Regions from separate parts of the Kitasatospora sp. NPDC041917 genome, predicted to be linked through region 1. Evidence: riboswitches for the same ligand, from Rfam matches in the RefSeq annotation. Region 1 holds a riboswitch; the other holds the start of a gene.

What was found. A riboswitch is a leader RNA that binds a small molecule or an ion and turns the genes downstream of it on or off. The one in region 1 is predicted to bind glycine.
Region 2: linked by a shared signal. The riboswitch ahead of gcvT (glycine cleavage system aminomethyltransferase GcvT) and the one ahead of gcvP (aminomethyl-transferring glycine dehydrogenase) in region 1 are both predicted to bind glycine.

The regions. Positions count from the first base shown of each region.
Region 1 covers NZ_JBVJBI010000040.1:13,662-17,054, reverse strand. The annotation lists gene gcvP (aminomethyl-transferring glycine dehydrogenase) at 1-1,411, opposite strand, end outside; glycine riboswitch at 1,515-1,647, opposite strand; glycine riboswitch at 1,649-1,752, opposite strand; partial or broken gene ACZ6EM_RS32700 (PRC-barrel domain-containing protein) at 1,979-2,362, shown strand; gene ACZ6EM_RS32695 (DUF2382 domain-containing protein) at 2,510-3,229, shown strand.
Region 2 covers NZ_JBVJBI010000007.1:277,179-280,571, forward strand. The annotation lists gene gcvT (glycine cleavage system aminomethyltransferase GcvT) at 1-1,100, opposite strand, end outside; glycine riboswitch at 1,329-1,430, opposite strand; gene ACZ6EM_RS11610 (enhanced serine sensitivity protein SseB C-terminal domain-containing protein) at 1,688-2,491, shown strand; gene ACZ6EM_RS11615 (enhanced serine sensitivity protein SseB C-terminal domain-containing protein) at 2,609-3,393, shown strand, end outside.

The DNA of each region.
Region 1 (3,393 bases):
CGGGCAGCGCGTCGGCGGTCTCGGGGACCTCGACCGGCTCGACGCCGAACGCGGCCCAGACGCCGGCCAGGTGCTCGCGGGTGGTGGTCTCGTCGGTGGAGACGGAGATCCGGTCCGCGCCGTCCTGGAACAGGTTGATGCCGTTGGCACGGGCGGCGGCGGCGATCTCGGCCGCGCGGCCCGGGACGACGGCGGTGACGGTGTCGAAGAACTCGCCGTGCAGCAGCTCGACGCCGCCGGCCCGCAGGCCCTCGGCGAGGGCGGCGGCGTAGCGGTGGGTGCGGCGGGCGATGTCGGCCAGGCCGTCGGGGCCGTGGTAGACGGCGTACATCGAGGCCATCACGGCGAGCAGCACCTGGGCGGTGCAGATGTTGCTGGTGGCCTTCTCGCGGCGGATGTGCTGCTCGCGGGTCTGCAGCGCCAGGCGGTAGGCGCGGTTGCCGTCGACGTCGACGGAGACGCCGACCAGGCGGCCGGGCAGCGAGCGGGCGTACTCGGCGCGCACCGACAGGTAGCCGGCGTGCGGGCCGCCGAAGCCCATCGGCACGCCGAAGCGCTGCGAGGTGCCGCAGGCGATGTCGGCGCCCAGCGAGCCCGGGGACTTGAGCAGGGTCAGCGCGAGCAGGTCGGCGGCGACGGCGACGATCGCGCCCAGGCCGTGCGCCTGCTCGATCACCGGGGTGAGGTCGCGGACCACGCCGGTGGCACCCGGGTACTGGAGCAGCACGCCGAAGACGCCGCGCTCGGCGATCTCGGCCGGGATGCCCTCGGACAGGTCGGCGACGACGACCTCGACGCCGGTCGGCACGGCGCGGGTGTTGATCACCGCGACGGTCTGCGGCAGGGTCTCGGCGTCGACCAGGAAGACGCCGCCCTTGACCTTGGTGACCCGGCGGGCCAGCGCCATCGCCTCGGCGGCCGCGGTGCCCTCGTCCAGCAGGGAGGAGCCGGAGGTCGGCAGGCCGGTCAGGTCGGAGACCAGGGTCTGGAAGTTCAGCAGCGCCTCCAGGCGCCCCTGCGAGATCTCCGGCTGGTACGGGGTGTAGGCGGTGTACCAGGCCGGGTTCTCCATGACGTTACGCAGGATCACCGGCGGGGTGAAGGTGCCGTAGTAGCCCAGGCCGATCATCGGCTGGAGCACCTGGTTGCGGCCGGCCAGCTCGCGCAGTTCGGCGAGGACCTGGGCCTCGGACCGGCCCGCGGGCAGGTCCAGGGCGGTGATGGAGCGGATCGCCTCGGGCACCGCGGTCCCGGCGAGCTCGTCCAGCGAGCCGTAGCCGACGGACGCCAGCATCTTCTCCTGCGCGGCGGCGTCGGGGCCGATGTGGCGGTTCTCGAAGGGGCTGGCCAGCTCAAGCTCGGTGAGGGTCGAGGCGCCGGTGGGGCGTCCCGCGTTCGGCTGGGCGTTCATGGTGGTCGAGGCCTCCTGGTCACGGACCGGCGGGGGTACGCACGCCGGCCGGCTCCACCGCTGCGGGCAGCGGACGAGCCTGGGCGCGCGGACCCGACAGGCCTCCCCCTCTGTCATCGGGACCTGAGAGCTTCACCCGCACGGAGCGCTGTGGGCGCTCCGCCGGCTTGCACCGTCGGTGAGGGTGGTGATCGCCGGCTTCCGTGCCGACGCTCCTGCCCTGCTTTCCAGAGTGACCTACCCCACACGGTACGGATGCCTGAGAGATTCCGGGGAGGAGTTGCTCCTTCGGCGCTCCGACCAGCGGTTTTCGTGATCGGAGACTCTCCCGAGCGGGCTCTGCGGTCGCCGCCCAGGGTACCAGCGGGAGGCCCCCCGATCACGGGTGTGTCTGGTCACTGGAGGTCTACGCGCGTCCCCCGGACGGTCCAGCGCCGACCCCGGACGGCGCACCCGGGGTCGCGCTCGTCCGATTCATGGCTTTTGGTGTGAAGTGGCGGACGGAATCGGGTGCTCCGGCCGCCTTCCTGCGGGAGTTCCGCAGGTTCAGCGCGCGGGAGGAAAGAAGTGCAGACGGACATCGACCCCCGGGACCTCATCGGCCACAAAGCCGTCGACCGCAACGGAGACAAGATCGGCACGGTCGACGAGGTCTACCTGGACGACGCCACCGGCCGGCCCGAGTGGGCCGCGGTCCGGACCGGCATCTTCGGCCGGGACGCCTTCGTCCCGCTGACCACGAGCGAGTTCGCCGGCGACGAGCTCCGGGTGCCGTACGACAAGTCGCTGGTGAAGGAGTCGCCGGACTTCGGCGTCGGCCAGCACCTGTCCCCCGCCCAGGAACTCCAGCTCTACCGCTACTACGGGCTCGACACCCCGATGGACAGCCGCCCGAACGGCGAGAACGGGAGCCGGCCCAGGCAGCCCGACCTCGACTTCGGCACCACGGCGGCGGCCGCCGCCACGACGACCGCGGCGGCCCCGGCCAAGTCGCTCACCTTCCACACCCCCGAGCGGTCACCCGAGCACTCCCCCGAACCCCCACCGGCCAGGACCCCCGCTGCCGCCGACACCACCAGGAGCGCCCCGGAGGCCGACATGCGGACCCTCAGCACCCCCGCGGCCCCCACGGCCTCCCCGCCGGCCGAGCCCGGCTTCGCCGCACCCGCCGCACCCGCCGCCACCACCGCCTCCACCGCCCCTGTCGTGGAGCCGAAGCCGCAGCCCGCCGCCACGCCCGTCCCCACGCTTGCCCCGATGGCCACCACCACCGCGGCCGCGACCGTCACCGCCGCCGCGAACGCCGACGCCTCCTCGTCCGCCCCCAGCAGCCCGGTCGAGGTCACCTGCCGCGAGGAGCGACTGGAGATCACCACCGAGTGGCACACCCTCGGTACCGCGAAGCTGCGCAAGTACGTGACGACCGAACAGGTGGAGCGCCGCATCCCGGTGGTCCGCGAGCGCGTCCGGGTCGAGCGGACGCCGATCAGCGACGCCGAACGCGCCACGCTCACCGAGAAGGAGATCTCCGAGGCCGTCGAGGAGGTGACCCTCCGCGAGGAACGCGCGGTGGTGCGCAAGTACCTCGCCCCCGTCGAGCGGGTCCGCCTGATCGTCGAGCGGTACACGACCGAGGAGGTGGTCCGGGAGGAACTCCGCCGCGAGAACGTCGAGGTCCACGACGCCACCGCCACCCGGCCCACCGCCTCGGCCACCCCCGCCCCTTCCTCCGCCCCGCCCTCCAGCGCGTCCCCCGACGTGGCCCGTGACATGGCCCACGAGGCGCCCCGGCCGGCCGGCCTGCGGCCGCTCGTCTGACCGCGGGGGCAACGCCCCGCGACCAGGGCCCCGGACACCGTCCGGGGCCCTGGTCGCGCGCCCGACCGGGCGCCCGACCGCCCTTGTCGCGTACCCGACCGTTCGTCTTTGCCAAAGCTTAACCACTCGATATTTGACACTCTGAAGTATCTCCCTGCATGGTT
Region 2 (3,393 bases), on a different contig from region 1:
GGCAGCGCCACGACCTGGACGGGCTCGTGCTTGCCGCGCACGTCCACCGCGACGGTGGTGCCGGGGACGGCGTGGGCGGCGTCGACGTAGGCCATCGCGATCGGCTTGCCCAGGGTCGGGGACGGCGCGCCGGAGGTGATCCGGCCGATCGGCTCGCCCTCGGTGGAGACCACGGTGTACTCGGCGCGCGGCACCCGCTTGCCCTCGGAGACCAGGCCGACCAGCACCTTGGGCGGGTTGGTCTCGGCCGCGGCGGCGGCCTGCTCCAGCGCCTTGCGGCCGATGAAGGCGCCCTCGTTGGTGGTCTTGTCGAAGCGGACGACCCGGCCCAGGCCGGCGTCGAACGGGGTGAGGTCGGTGGACAGCTCGTGCCCGTACAGCGGCATGCCGGCCTCCAGGCGCAGCGTGTCGCGGCAGGACAGGCCGCACGGGATCAGGCCGTGGCCCTCGCCCGCGGCGGTCAGCGCCTGCCAGACCGGCTCGGCGTCGGCCGGCCGGCAGAAGATCTCGAAGCCGTCCTCACCGGTGTAGCCGGTGCGGGCGAGCAGCACGTCGCGGTCGGCCACCCGGGCCGGGAGGATCGCGTAGTACTTCAGGCCGGGCAGGTCGGCGTCGGTGGTCTTCGCCAGGATGCCGGTGGCCTCCGGGCCCTGGACGGCGATCAGCGCGTAGGTGTCGCGGTCGTCGGTGACGACGGCGTCGAAGCCCTTGGCGCGGGCGATCAGCTCGTCGAGGACCAGCTGGGCGTTGGAGGCGTTGGCGACGACCAGGAAGGCGTCCTCGCGCAGGCGGTAGACGATCAGGTCGTCCAGGATGCCGCCGTCCTCGGCGCAGATCATGGTGTAGCGGGCGCGCAGCACGCCCAGCGCGGAGACGAAGCCGACCAGCGCGTGGTCCAGCATCTCGCCCGCCTGCGGGCCGGTGACGGTGATCTCGCCCATGTGCGAGAGGTCGAACAGGCCGGCCTGGGTGCGGACCGCGAGGTGCTCCTCGCGCTCGCTGCCGTAGCGCAGCGGCATGTCCCAGCCGGCGAAGTCGGTCATGGTCGCGCCGAGGGCGCGGTGCAGCGCGTCGAGCGCGGTCAGGCGGAGGGACGACATGGCCAGGAACTCCTCGGTCGGGGCACTCAGGGGTGCACGCGCCGGACCGGACCCGCTCGGGTTCGACCCTGCGCGCGGGCATGCGGCGGCGTGGGTCTCCCCATCTGTCGTCGAACCTGAGAGCTTCACCGCCCACCGCCCGCAGCTGTTTCCAGCTTGGGGGACAGCATGACGGCTTGCACCGTGGGTGGGCGCACGACAGGGCCGGGCGCCGCTTTCCAGATGTGCCTAACCCGTGCGGTAGGGGTGCCTGAGAGATTCCGGGGAGGACTTGCTCCTTCGGCGCCGGCTGTGCCTGAACGGCACTCCGGGCTCTCCCGCGCGGGTTCGAGCGGCCGGTATGGAGTTGTGGGGGCCCGCGGCGCATGCCGTCGGACGGGCACATCATGGCACGTCCGGGACGGCGAGGGGAGAGGGGACCCGGTCACACCGCGCGGCACCCGGACGCGGGCCCGGGGCGGCACCCGGGACCGGGGCCCGCGGGGCACCCGAACACGAGCCCTAAAGGGGAGGCCCCGGGGCCCTAGACTGCTGCGCGTCGGCGCAGCAGAGGGCGGCCGAGCGGCAGAGGGCGGGATCGGCGGCGCATGGGGTACCCGGTGGAGCAGCAGCAGGAGTGGGGCGGACCGCAGGAGGCGCCGGCGGGCGGTTCCTGGCCGGCCAACGAGCTGGAGCAGGTGCTGACCGCGGCCCTGGGCGACCCGGGCGCGACGCCGAGGGTGATCGAGGTGCTGGCGCGCAGCCAGGTGTGGGTGCCGCTGCCGGCCGGGGCCGATCCGCAGGGACAGGCGCTGGACCTGCCGACCGTCGAGCTGGGCGGTGACCCGTACGTGCCGGTGTTCTCCTCGCAGGAGGTGTTCCTCCAGCAGGCGCCGGGGATGGCCTTCGCGGTGGCGCCGGTGTGGGAGTTCGCCCGCGGGTTGCCGCTGGGCGTGGGCATCGCGGTGAACCCGGACGCGGCCGTGGGCATCCCGGTGCCGCCGCAGGGGGTCGCCGAGCTGCGCCGCGGTCCGCGCGGGGACCGCTGGGAGGCCGCCGACGACGCCACGGCGCCGACCGGAGGCCGGGTGGCGCTGCGCGAGCCGGTGCCGGGCGAGGACCCGGAGCACTTCCTGGCCGCCTGCCGGGGCGAACTGTCGTCACTGCCGGGAGTGTTGACCGCCCGCAGGGCGCTGGCCAGCATCGAGGGCGAGCCGACCGTGATGTTCGTGGGCGTCCAGCTGGACCCGGCGGCACCGGCCGATCCGGCCGCGGTGAACGACGCGCTCGGCCGAGCGCTGGGAACCGCGCCGCTGCCCGGCGGCGTCCACCTCGTACTGCTCGACCTCGCCGACGACCCGGTGGTCGAGTGGCTGCTCACCCGGGTACTGCCGTTCTATTCGCGGGGCTGAGCGGGGTTCGTATCAAAGGCACGTCGCCGTGGCGGTGGCCGGTGCAGCGCCATAGGGTGCGTGCAGACGGCCGACGGGCCGGCGGGTTGAGGGAAAGAGGCGCGGCGAGGTGGGCGCATGAGTGCGGGAACGGGAGCGGGCGGTGTGCCGGGGCCCTGGGGCCAGGCACCGGCCGGGCGCCCGGGAGCTGATCCCGGCGCGTTGGAGCGCGCCCTGCGCGACGTCGCGCCGGAGCGCTACGACGCGTACGAGGGGCTGCTGCACGCGCTGGCGGACGGCCAGGTCTGGATGCTGCTGTGGCACGGCACGCCGGGCAGCCCGGACGCCCAGTACGGGAACATGGAGATCAGCGGCCACGGCTACGCGCCGGCCGTCACCTCGTCCGAGCAGCTGACCGCCTCCGGCTGGGCGCGGGCCCACGAGGTCATCTCCGGCCGGGAGATCGCGGCCTCGCTCTACCGCACCCGCTGGGGCCTGTGGCTCAACCCGCACGCGCCCGGCGGCGGCGTCGGCGTGCCCTGGGCGGACCTGCGGCGGGTCGCCGCGGGCCTGGACCGGCTGCCGGCCGGGCCGTTGAAGTTGAGCGAGCCGCAGCTGAACGCCCAGTCGTTCTTCGCGCTGCTGGAGCGGCAGGCCGCCGAGGTGCGCGCCGTGCGGGCCCTGCGCCGGGCCTGGGTGCAGCCCGCGGTGGGGGAGCCGTACCTGGCCATCGGCCTCGACCTGTACGAGAGTTCGCCGCCGGCGGTGGAGGCGGTGCGGGCGCTGATGCAGCGTGCGATCGCGGTGGCCCCGGAGGGGCTCGCGGTGTCGACGGTGGCGATGTCGGACGAGTACGACCCGGTGGCGCTGTGGATGCGCGCCAACGCGCGGCCGTTCTTCGACCGGGAGGCGGGCCGCCCGCC